Regions from separate parts of the Pseudomonas sp. B2M1-30 genome, predicted to be linked through region 2. Evidence: predicted binding sites of a transcription regulator. Region 2 holds the regulator's gene; the other holds the start of a gene.

Region 1 (6,064 bases), on a different contig from region 2:
GGACGACGCGGTGTTCGTCAGCCAGCAAGGCCGGCGCCTCGGCCCACGGGCCATTCAGGTACGGGTGAAACTGGCCGGCGAGCGCGAGCTGGGGCAGAACCTGCACCCGCACATGTTGCGGCACTCCTTCGCCAGCCACTTGCTGGAATCCTCGCAGGATCTGCGTGCGGTGCAGGAGTTGCTCGGCCACTCGGACATCAAGACCACCCAGATCTACACCCACCTGGACTTCCAGCACCTGGCGGCGGTCTACGACAGCGCCCATCCACGGGCCAAACGCACGAAAGGCGACGATTCATGAGCATCCAGTTGATCACCTTCGACCTCGACGACACCCTCTGGGACACAGCCCCGGTGATCGTCAGCGCCGAAGCGGTTTTGCGTGAATGGCTGGGCGAGCATGCGCCAGACCTGGGCGCGGTGCCGGTGGAACATTTGTGGGCCATCCGCGAACGGGTACTGACTAGCGAACCGGGGCTCAAACACCGCATCAGTGCGCTGCGCCGACGGGTGTTGTTCCATGCGTTGGAGGAAGCGGGATACGCCCACGGCGAGGCGACGGACCTGGCGGACAAGAGTTTTGAAGTGTTCCTGCACGCACGGCATCAGATCGAGGTGTTTCCCGAGGTCGAACCGGTGCTGGAAATCCTCGCCAACCACTACGCCCTCGGCGTGGTCACCAACGGCAATGCCGATGTGCGCCGCCTGGGGCTGGCCGACTATTTCAAGTTTGCCCTGTGCGCCGAAGACATCGGCATCGCCAAACCGGACGCCCGGCTGTTCCACGAAGCCCTGCAGCGTGGCGGTGTGAGTGCCGAAGCGGCGGTGCATATCGGCGATCACCCAGGGGATGACATTGCCGGCGCGCAGCAGGCGGGATTGCGCGCGGTGTGGTTCAACCCGGCGGGCAAGGTCTGGGAGGCCGAGCGCCTGCCGGATGCGGAGATTCGCAGTCTGACCGAGTTGCCGGCCGTGCTCGCCCGCTGGAACGCCACCTCCGCCTGACAAAAATCGCCCCGGACCTTTTGTTTCAGGCATGAAAAAGCCCGCAGCGACGGCGGGCTTTTTCAGCAAGCAAGCGGCACGCCTCAGATAGGGCGGCTACCGTACTTGTTGTCCGGCTTCTTGGGCGGATCGGCGACCACGTTGGCCTCCACTTCCTGCACCTTGCCGCCACGCGAAAGGAAATCTTCCATGGCCTTGGCCAGGGCGTCACGCTCCTTCTGCTTGGCTTCCATGCTCGGCATTTCGTCTACCGATACCGCAGCCTTGGACTTGCCTTTGGCGGCCGGAGCCGGGGCATCGCTGTCGCTATCGCCGCCGTCATCTTCAGCGCCGTCGTCAGCTGCCGCTTCCAGGCCCTCATCACCCTCGTCTTCGTCGCCTACTTCGAGGTCGTCGTTTTCCAGATCATCGTCGCTCATGTTCTACCTCATGACTTGCGAAAAGCAGATTAGTTATAGACCAGCTTTGGCGACTATCGAAAGTCGCCGGAAAAAATCATTCGCCGCTGCTGACCAGCGGTGATGCCCCTTCACCGTGCAAGGTGGCGAGGACTTTACGGGCACCGCCATGATCACGGTGCTCGCCCAGGTAAACGCCTTGCCAGGTTCCCAGTGCCAGACGGCCTGCCGATACCGGCAAACTGATCTGGCAGCCAAGCACGCTGGCCTTGAAGTGCGCCGGGAGGTCGTCCAGGCCTTCGTCGTTATGCTCATAGCCGTCTGCTCCTTGTGGGATCAGACGATTGAAAAATCGTTCGAAGTCGCGACGTACCGCCGGATCGGCGTTCTCGTTGATGGTCAACGACGCCGAGGTGTGCTGCAGCCACAGATGCAACAGACCGACCCGGCATGCCTTGAGTTCAGGCAGGCCGGCGAGTAACTCGTCCGTTACCAGATGAAAGCCCCGGGGCCGTGCCCGCAGGGTTATCAGAGTCTGTTGCCACATACAGTTCTCCGCACGTTCGGGGCGCATTCTAGCGCGCTCAGGGAAAAAACAAAGACCCTAATATTCCCGCAATCGCGTAAGCCATTGGCCGCAGAAAAACCCTCGTCGTAAACGCGACCAAAGCAGTACGAAAAATCCTTTCAGCCTCTCCCTGAATGACAAATCGCAGGCAAAAAAATGCCCGGCGTACCGGGCAAGTTTTTTCGGTGCGCGTACTTACAGGTTGTAGCCGCGCTCGTTGTGTTGTGCCAGGTCCAGACCCACCGATTCTTCCTCGTCGGTCACCCGCAGACCCATCACGGCGTCCAGCACCTTGAGGATGATGAAGGTGGCGATCGCGGTGTAGATCACGGTGAAGCCGACACCCTTGATCTGAATCCAGACTTGCGCACCGATGTCGGTGACGGTGCCGAAGCCGCCCAGGGACGGTGCTGCGAACACACCGGTCAGGATCGCGCCGAGGATACCGCCGATACCGTGCACGCCGAAGGCGTCGAGGGAGTCGTCGTAACCCATTTTGCGTTTCAGGGTGGTGGCGCAGAAGAAGCACACCACGCCCGCCGCCAGACCGATCACCAGTGCGCCCATCGGGCCTACGGTGCCGGCCGCCGGAGTGATTGCCACCAGGCCCGCCACCACACCCGAGGCGATGCCCAGTGCGCTTGGTTTGCCGTGGGTGATCCACTCGGCGAACATCCAGCCCAGCGCCGCCGCAGCGGTTGCGATCTGGGTCACCAGCATCGCCATGCCGGCGGTGCCGTTGGCCGCCGCAGCGGAACCGGCGTTGAAGCCGAACCAGCCGATCCACAGCATCGCGGCGCCCATCAGGGTGTAACCGAGGTTGTGCGGAGCCATCGGCGTGGTCGGGAAGCCTTTACGCTTGCCCAGCACCAGGCAGGCCACCAGACCGGCGATACCGGCGTTGATGTGCACCACGGTGCCGCCCGCGAAGTCGAGCACGCCCCAGTCCCACAGCAGGCCGCCGTTGCCGGACCAGACCATGTGCGCGATCGGCGCATAGACCACGGTGAACCAGATCCCCATGAAGACCAGCATCGCGGAGAACTTCATCCGCTCGGCGAACGCACCGACGATCAGCGCCGGGGTGATGATCGCGAAGGTCATCTGGAAGGTAATGAAGACTGCCTCGGGGAACAGCGCCGCCGGGCCGGTCAGACTCGCCGGAGTGACGCCGGCGAGGAACGCCTTGCCCATGCCGCCCACGAACGAGTTGAAGTTGACGACGCCCTGCTCCATGCCGGTGGTGTCGAACGCAATGCTGTAGCCATAAATGACCCACAGGACGCTGATCAGACCGGTAATGGCGAAGCACTGCATCATCACGGAAAGAATGTTTTTCGAACGGACCATACCGCCGTAGAACAGCGCAAGGCCGGGAATGGTCATGAACAGCACGAGGGCTGTGGAGGTGAGCATCCAGGCAGTGTCGCCGGAGTTCAGGACTGGAGCAGCCACTTCGTCTGCCGCCATGGCCAGGCCGGGCATTACGATAGACAACAGGGCTCCAAGCCCTGCGAATTTACGCAGAGTCATTTTGTTTTCTCCTGGGGCGTTGGGTTTGTGGCGGCTTAAATCGCGTCGGTATCGGTTTCGCCGGTACGGATGCGAATCGCCTGTTCCAGATTCACCACGAAGATCTTGCCGTCACCGATCTTGCCGGTGTTGGCAGCCTTGGTTATCGCCTCGATAACCCGGTCCAGATCCTTGTCGTCGATGGCAACGTCGATCTTCACCTTGGGCAGAAAATCGACCACGTATTCCGCGCCGCGATACAGCTCGGTGTGACCCTTCTGCCGACCGAAGCCTTTGACTTCAGTAACGGTAATGCCCTGCACGCCGATTTCGGACAGCGACTCGCGCACGTCGTCCAACTTGAACGGCTTGATGATGGCAGTGACTAGCTTCATGAAACTCTCTCCCGAATTGGTGGACTTGCCCCAGGAAAACAAACCCGACTCAAGTCTAAGCGCAGTGCCTGGCTTTGTAACGCTTCGTAGTGACGCCAGCTAACCGCATCCAGACGAAACTCCCCGCTCCGTCTGCCGCACTGCATCGTCACAGCGACTGCATCAGTGCATGGGTCACGAGGGTCTAAGCAGAAACCTTGCCATGTCAGGAAAACCCACTGATTTCAATCCCTTGGCCGTTACGGCTGATATCGTCGGGAAAACCGCGAACCAGATACGCACAACAACGGTGCGACCCTGTGCATTCCCTTGCGCGAAAAGCGTGCATCCGGGCCTGCGCAAATGACTTAGACAGCGCGTGATACACTGCCGGCCATTGTTTCCAGGACATTCCCCATGCTCGCGCCAAAAGACTTCCTCGACGCCCTGAGCGGCACCGCCTCCCGCCTGTTCAGCGGCGACACGCCATTGCCCAAAGCCGAAATCGAAAGCCAGTTCAAGATGCTGCTGCAAAGTGCCTTCAGCAAACTGGATCTGGTGAGCCGTGAAGAATTCGATAGTCAGATGGTGGTGTTGGCCCGTACACGCGCACGGCTTGAGAGCCTTGAGGCGAAAGTGGCTGAACTGGAAGCGAAGCTGAGCCCGCCAGCCGAATAACACCTGGTTTCTTTGTGAATGCGGCCCCCTGTGGGAGCGTGCTTGCCCGCGAATGAAGGTCGGAACGACCTTCCGCCATTCAGGATTCGCCGCCGACTCTCAGCAGAATCCTACAGCTTGCAGCCCTGCCGTCCGATTGCGTCGTGAAGCCCTGATTCCTAAGCTCACCCAATGCTGAATGTTCAGCACTGGGTTTGGCGACCCGGGAAGCATGAGGCGCACGACAACCATGATGACGGCTGGATTTACCGCCACATAGAGTCATGGCGGTTGTGCGTGGGAGACCTCAGGGTCTGCCGGATTCCTTTTGCTCCGGTTCGCCAACCTGCGTACAACTGCCACCCAATTGTTTGGCGACGATTGGGGCGGTCCTATAGCAAAAGGAGCTGTTCAATGAATCACGATGAAAACTATCTGATACCCAACGTCTTCACCCGCCATAGACTCCCCGTCCACGCCCTCCTGATCCAGAACCAACCCTGGTTCTGCGCCCGCGACCTCGGCCGATTACTACGCATTCACCTCAATGATCGCCTCCTGCGCAGACTCGACCACGACCAACACCAGACCACCCGCACCCTCATCCATGGCGAAATCGAAAACACCCTGCTCATCAGCGAATCCGGTGTCTACGCCCTCCTCATCTACCACTACTGCCCCGAACACCGAGCGTTACGCGAATGGCTCACCCACGAAGTCGTTCCCACCTTGCGTGACGCCCAACACCCCACCGCTCCCGAACGCCCACAACTGAGCCTGCTCGACTGGCCGCAGATGTCATTGAGTTTGTTGCACTGGAATAACCAGCCGTGGATTCGGTTGCAGGATGTGCCGTTGATGGTGGTAGAACGGGAAGATCGAAAGCGCCCAGTGACGGAGGGTTGGTGGAAAAAGGCTTCGCGGATGCTTCAATCGCTATAAGCCCGCATGCCTGACCTGAGCCCTGCGCAAATAGTAAGTCGACTGAAGATTCAGCCAGAACTCAGGCGTAGTGTTGAGATGAATGGCAAGTCTGATTGCCAGATCGGCGCAGATCCTGATCTGGCACTTCACAAGCTTTTCAATTTCACTTTCGGGCCATTTCGTGGGCATGGCCAGATCCATGACAGTCATGCCCAACGGCTCCATGAATTCCTTATTCAGAACCTCTCCCGGATGAATCGGGCGCATACCATTGCGGTTCAATTTTCGCCTCCAGAGGCTGCAGGGGAAGGAAGTCGAGTAAAAAATCCTCAAGATGAAGTCTAGCGAGGCCCCTATAAAAACTTAGGGGGAAGCGCCTTGGCAACATCCAGTGAAGTTTTACCCCCGCACTGCTCCTTCAACATCCGCTCTCCCAACTATCCTTCAAAAACCCGCAGGAAGCGGCCCCCCGATTCAATTCAAGGAACGACCATGTCCCTCTCCATTGTCCACAGCCGCGCCCAGGTTGGCGTGGATGCCCCCGCCGTCACTGTCGAAGTCCATCTGGCCAATGGTCTGCCCTCGCTGACCATGGTCGGCCTGCCCGAGGCGGCGGTGAAGGAGAG
Region 2 (6,064 bases):
TGCCCCGCCACTCCGACGAACTTGGCCGATGCGCGGGCATGCAGGCCCAGCTTGTTGATGATTTCGATTTCCAGAGCAGGCATCGCGGTGTGAATCCTTTAGCTGAGGTCGCGGTGGCGAACCTGGACGTTCTTCAGGGTCTTGTGCAGCGCCTGGCCCAGACGTTCGGTCAGGTAGACGGAACGGTGATGCCCGCCGGTGCAGCCGATGGCGATAGTGACATAAGCGCGGTTGCTTGCGGCAAAACGCGGCAACCACTTGTGCAGGTAAGCGTAAATGTCCTGGTACATCTCTTCGACTTCCGGTTGCGCCGCCAGGTACTCGGCAACCGGCTCATCGAGGCCGGACTGCGCGCGCAGCTCCGGTTTCCAGTAAGGATTGGGCAGGCAGCGTACGTCGAATACCAGATCGGCATCCACCGGCATGCCGCGTTTGAAACCAAACGACTCGACCAGAAACGCCGTGCCCGGCTCCGGCTGGTTCAGCAGACGCAACTTGATGGTGTCACGCAGCTGATAAAGATTGAGGCTGGTGGTGTTGACCTTGAGGTCGGCCAGGTCGGCGATGGGGCCGAGCAGGGCGGTTTCGTCTTCAATGGCTTCCGCCAGCGAGCGGTTGGCGCTGCTCAGCGGGTGGCGGCGACGGGTTTCCGAAAAACGCTTGAGCAGGGTTTCTTCGTCAGCGTCCAGATAAAGCACATCGCACTGGATATGGCGGCTGCGGACTTCCTCGAGCAATTCGGGAAAACGCGACAGATGGCTGGGCAGGTTGCGTGCATCGATCGAAACCGCCACCAGCGGCTGGGACAGCTCGGTGTGGATCAGGGCGCGCTCGGCCAGTTCCGGCAGCAGGCCCGCCGGCAGGTTGTCGATGCAGTAATAGCCGTTGTCCTCGAGGACATCCAGGGCAGTACTTTTACCCGAGCCGGAGCGGCCACTGACGATGATCAAGCGCATGATTACGGCCTGTTCTGCTCTTCCAGTACGACCTGGTACAAGGCTTCGTTGCTGGGCGCGCTGCGCAGTCGGTCGCGCACGTCCTTGCGGTCAAGCATGCTGGCGATCTGACGGAGCAGTTCCAGGTGTGCGTCCGTGGCCGCTTCCGGAACCAGCAGGACGAACAACAGGTCGACTGGCGCACCGTCAATCGCGTCGAAATCGATAGGTGCATCAAGGTGCATCAAGGCACTGATCGGTGCTTCGCAGCCCTTGAGGCGGCAGTGAGGAATGGCGATGCCGTTGCCAAAACCGGTCGAACCGAGTTTTTCACGGGCCACCAGCGCCTCGAAGACATCCTGCATCTCCAGATCCGGCACCTCGCGGGCGATCAGGTTGGCAATTTGTTCGAGGGCTTTCTTTTTGCTGCCGCCCGGCACGTTCACCAGGGAACGGCCGGGGGTCAGGATACTTTCAAGTCGGATCATGGATTGGGGGGTTATCGACCGGTAGCGCCCTGAAGCAGGCTCTGGGTCTTTTCCTTATGCTTTTTGAGTTGTTTGTCCAGCTTGTCGGCCAATGCGTCAATCGCCGCGTACATGTTGGAATCTTCCGCGTTGGCGACGACTTCATTACCAGGAATATGCAGCGTGGCTTCGATTTTCTGCTTCAGCTTTTCGACGGACAGGATGACCTGAACGTTGGTGATCTTGTCGAAATGCCCCTCGAGCCTCTTGAGCTTTTGCTCAACGTAGTCGCGCAGGGGTTGGGTCACTTCCAGTTGGTGTCCACTGATGTTGACTTGCATACAGCTTCTCCTTCGTTGCCAGTGCATAAAGCGGTAGATCAGATGATCTACCACTGGAACGCTGTAACGTGGCTTACATCAACCGCTTGCGTTCGCTCGAAGGCGCGATCCCGAGGGATTCGCGGTACTTGGCGACGGTGCGGCGAGCCACCTGAATGCCTTGTGCCTCCAGTAAACCAGCGATCTTGCTGTCACTCAACGGCTTTTTCTGATTTTCCGCGGCGACCAGTTTTTTGATGATCGCGCGGATCGCCGTGGACGAGCATTCGCCGCCTTCGGAGGTGCTGACGTGGCTGGAGAAAAAGTATTTCAGTTCATAAATGCCCCGGGGGGTATGCATGAATTTTTGCGTGGTCACCCGGGAGATCGTCGATTCGTGCATGCCCACCGCCTCGGCGATATCGTGCAGGACCAGCGGTTTCATGGCTTCGTCGCCGTACTCCAGGAAGCCGCGCTGATGCTCGACGATCTGGGTGGCTACTTTCATCAGGGTTTCGTTGCGGCTTTGCAGGCTCTTGATGAACCAGCGCGCTTCCTGCAACTGGTTGCGCATGAAGGTATTGTCGGCGCTGGTGTCGGCGCGACGGACGAAACCTGCGTATTGCGCATTGACGCGAAGGCGCGGCACCGACTCCTGATTGAGTTCGACCAGCCAGCGCTCGTTGTCCTTGCGCACGATGACGTCAGGTACAACGTATTCGGCTTCGGTGGACTCGATCTGCGAACCCGGGCGCGGGTTGAGGCTCTGCACCAGTTCGATGACCTGACGCAACTCGTCTTCCTTGAGCTTCATGCGCCGCATCAGCTGGCTGTAATCACGGCTGCCGAGCAGGTCGATGTAGTCGGTGACCAGGCGTTTGGCCTCGGTCAGCCAAGGCGTCTTGGCCGACAGCTGGCGCAGTTGCAGCAACAGGCATTCACCGAGGTTGCGCGCACCGATGCCGGCGGGCTCGAATTGCTGGATGCGGTGCAGGACGGCTTCGATCTCGTCCAGTTCGATATCCAGTTCCGGGTCGAAGGCGTCGAGGATTTCCTCGAGGGTTTCGTCGAGGTAGCCCTGATTATTGATGCAGTCGATCAGGGTCACGGCGATCAGGCGATCGGTGTCCGACATCGGCGCCAGGTTCAGCTGCCACAACAGATGGCTTTGCAGGCTTTCGCCGGCGGAGGTGCGGGTGGTGAAGTCCCACTCGTCATCATCGCTGCTGGGCAGGCTGCTGGCGCTGGTCTGGTAGACGTCTTCCCAGGCGGTGTCGACCGGAAGTTCGTTGGGGATGCGTTCGTTCCATTCGCCGTCCTCGAGGTTGTCCACCGTCGGGGCGGTTTCCTGGTAGGAGGGTTCCTGAATCTCGGTGTTGGGCTTCTGTTCGGCGTTGTCGGCCAGGGGATCGGAGTTGTCGAAGTCGTCGCCTTCTTCCTGGCGTTCGAGCATCGGATTGGACTCCAGGGCCTCCTGGATTTCCTGTTGCAGGTCCAGGGTCGACAATTGGAGCAGGCGGATGGCCTGTTGCAGCTGCGGTGTCATCGTCAGCTGCTGGCCCATTCTCAAGACTAGCGATGGTTTCATGGCAGGGGCTTAACACCTTATTCGCCGGCGCACATGCGCCATCCACTACAGGGCGCCGGAGCGCCAAACTTAAGCAAATTATATGCCTGAAACTGAAGTGTTTGCCTAGAGCGCTGTAACAATAAAAACCTATAAAACTTTGTTGACGCGTCGCTCCGGCTGGCGGTTGAACACCTTTGAAGCGGCGTGTTTGCCTGGAGCGCTGTAACAATAAAAACCCATAAAAAGCCGTTTTACTGACGCAGCGCCCGAGCGGTCGATCGGATAACTCAGTGCTTACAGGCGGAACTCGTGGCCCAGATACACTTCCTTCACCAGATCGTTGGCGAGGATGGTCTCGGCGTCGCCTTCGGCAATCAGTTGGCCGTCGTTGACGATGTAGGCGGTTTCACAGATATCCAGCGTCTCGCGCACGTTGTGGTCGGTGATCAGGACGCCGATGCCCTTGGCCTTGAGGTGGTGGATGATCTGCTTGATGTCGCCCACCGAAATCGGGTCCACGCCGGCGAACGGTTCGTCGAGCAGGATGAATTTCGGTGCGGTCGCCAGGGCGCGGGCGATTTCCACCCGGCGGCGTTCACCACCGGACAGGCTCATGCCGAGGTTGTCGCGGATGTGGCTGATGTGGAATTCCTGCAGCAGGCTTTCCAGCTCCTTGCGACGGCCGGCCTTGTCGAGTTCCTTGCGGGTCTCGAGGATGGCCATGATGTTGTCGGCTACCGACAGTTTGCGGAAGATCGACGCTTCTTGCGGCAGATAGCCGATACCGGCCTTGGCGCGACCGTGCATCGGCTGGTGGCTGACGTCGAGGTCGTCGATCAGTACGCGACCCTGATCGGCCTGCACCAGGCCGACGATCATGTAGAAGCAGGTGGTCTTGCCGGCGCCGTTGGGGCCGAGCAGGCCGACGATCTGGCCACTGTCGATCGACAGGCTGACGTCGCGCACGACCTGGCGGCTTTTATAGGCCTTGGCCAGGTGCTGAGCTTTCAGAGTTGCCATTACTGGGTTTTCTCATCGGTTTTCTTTTTCGGCTGGATCACCATGTCGATGCGTGGGCGCGCTTCGGTGACCTTGCTGCCGGTGGCACGGCCGGCGCTTGCCAGCTTCTTGACCGTGTCGTAGACGATTTTCTCGCCCTGGGTGACGTTGTTGTCCTTGTCGACAACCTTGGCCTTGTCGATCAGCACGACGCGGTTTTGCTGGGCGTGGTACTGGATCGTCACGCCCCAGCCTTGTACAGGCTTGGCGTCACCCTGGGTCTGCAGTTGTTCGAAGTAGGCGAGGTTGCCGACCGAGGTCACGACATCGATGTCGCCGTTTGGCGCACGAGTCATGGTCACGGTGTTGCCTTTGACGATCATCGAACCCTGAGTGATGATCACGTCGCCTTTATAAGTGGCAACACCATTCTTGTCGTCCAGCTGGGCATCGTCGGCCTGAATGCGGATTGGCTGCTGTTGATCGTTCGGCAGAGCCCAGGCGCTCACGCTTCCCAGTGCTGCGCCCAGACTGAGCAAAATAGGGAGGGTTTTAACGAGCCTCATACTGTCCTCTTACGTTCGATAGCAGGTGTATCCTGCTTTCCTTCAGATACGCTTTCATTCCCACGCCGGTCGATACACCGCCAGCGCCGTCGATTCTAACGGGTTGCTGGGTCTGCGCATATTGTTGCTGCGGGAACACCGTCATGCGAGTGGAGGTGATCAGGGTGTCGCGGTTCTTTTCGTCGGTGCGCTTGACGCGAACCGAGTCGATCAGCTCGACCTCGGTGCCGCCAGAATTCACTTCACCGCGTTCGCTGGTCACATGCCACGGAAAATCGGTGCCACGGAACATGTTCAGGTCTGGTTTGGTGACCAGGGTGACGTCGGTGGCTTTGACGTGCTCGGCTTTTTCCGAGGTCATTTCGTACTGCACCCTGCCGTCTTCGAGGTATTGCAGGGTGTGCGTGTTGGTCGCGTACCAGTCGATCGGGTTGTCGACGGTCGAGACGGGAGGCTTGTCGAGGAAGCGCTCCGGGCTGATGTTCCAATAGCCGACCGCAGCGAAAATCGCCGCGATACAGCCGAACACCAATACATTGCGAACTTTTTTGCTGAACATTATTTGACTCACAGGTACGCGGCATTGGCCGCATCGAGGCGGTCCTGGGCGCGCAGGATCAATTCGCAGAATTCCCGGGCGGCACCTTCGCCACCACGGGCGAGGGTGACGCCATGGGCGTGCTCGCGGACGAATTCGGCGGCGTTGGCCACGGCCATGCCCAGGCCTACGCGGCGAATCACCGGCAGGTCGGGCAGGTCGTCACCGAGGTAGGCGACCTGTTCATAGCTTAGGCCCAGTTGCTCGAGAAGGCCGTCAAGGACGACCAATTTGTCCTCGCGGCCCTGAAACAGGTGCGGGATGCCGAGATTCTTCGCCCGACGTTCGACCACCGGGGTCTTGCGGCCGCTGATGATCGCGGTTTGCACCCCGGCGTTCATCAGCATCTTGATGCCCTGGCCGTCGAGGGTGTTGAAGGTTTTGAACTCGCTGCCGTCCTCGAGGAAATACAGGCGTCCATCGGTGAGGACGCCATCGACGTCGAAAACCGCCAGTTTGATCGCTTTGCCGCGTTGCAGCAGATCGGTGCTCATTTACATCACTCCTGCACGCAGCAGATCGGAAAGGTTGAAGGCGCCTACCGGGCGGTCTTCCTCATCCACGACGACCAGTGCGTTGATTCGATGGTCTTCCATGATTTTCAGGGCC

The links. Region 2 encodes sigma-54, which starts transcription at its own class of promoters, with help from an activator protein. Its sites were predicted from a motif close to ANTGGCATNNANNTTGCTNT; they were not measured.
Positions count from the first base shown of each region.
Region 1: the regulator sigma-54 is predicted to act here: its motif matches at 4,064-4,083, upstream of glnK (P-II family nitrogen regulator).

Region 1 covers NZ_JAOEJT010000001.1:428,774-434,837, forward strand. The annotation lists gene xerC (tyrosine recombinase XerC) at 1-301, shown strand, start outside; gene N8H74_RS01980 (HAD-IA family hydrolase) at 298-1,005, shown strand; gene sutA (transcriptional regulator SutA) at 1,089-1,424, opposite strand; gene N8H74_RS01990 (secondary thiamine-phosphate synthase enzyme YjbQ) at 1,501-1,950, opposite strand; gene N8H74_RS01995 (ammonium transporter) at 2,167-3,504, opposite strand; gene glnK (P-II family nitrogen regulator) at 3,540-3,878, opposite strand; gene N8H74_RS02005 (accessory factor UbiK family protein) at 4,275-4,535, shown strand; gene N8H74_RS02010 (Bro-N domain-containing protein) at 4,929-5,456, shown strand; gene N8H74_RS02015 (HigA family addiction module antitoxin) at 5,451-5,720, opposite strand; gene N8H74_RS02020 (YifB family Mg chelatase-like AAA ATPase) at 5,931-6,064, shown strand, end outside.
Region 2 covers NZ_JAOEJT010000007.1:73,796-79,859, reverse strand. The annotation lists gene N8H74_RS15675 (HPr family phosphocarrier protein) at 1-83, opposite strand, end outside; gene rapZ (RNase adapter RapZ) at 99-956, opposite strand; gene ptsN (PTS IIA-like nitrogen regulatory protein PtsN) at 959-1,423, opposite strand; gene raiA (ribosome-associated translation inhibitor RaiA) at 1,435-1,743, opposite strand; gene N8H74_RS15655 (RNA polymerase factor sigma-54) at 1,817-3,310, opposite strand; gene lptB (LPS export ABC transporter ATP-binding protein) at 3,587-4,312, opposite strand; gene lptA (lipopolysaccharide transport periplasmic protein LptA) at 4,312-4,857, opposite strand; gene lptC (LPS export ABC transporter periplasmic protein LptC) at 4,844-5,416, opposite strand; gene N8H74_RS15635 (HAD family hydrolase) at 5,425-5,949, opposite strand; gene N8H74_RS15630 (KpsF/GutQ family sugar-phosphate isomerase) at 5,950-6,064, opposite strand, start outside.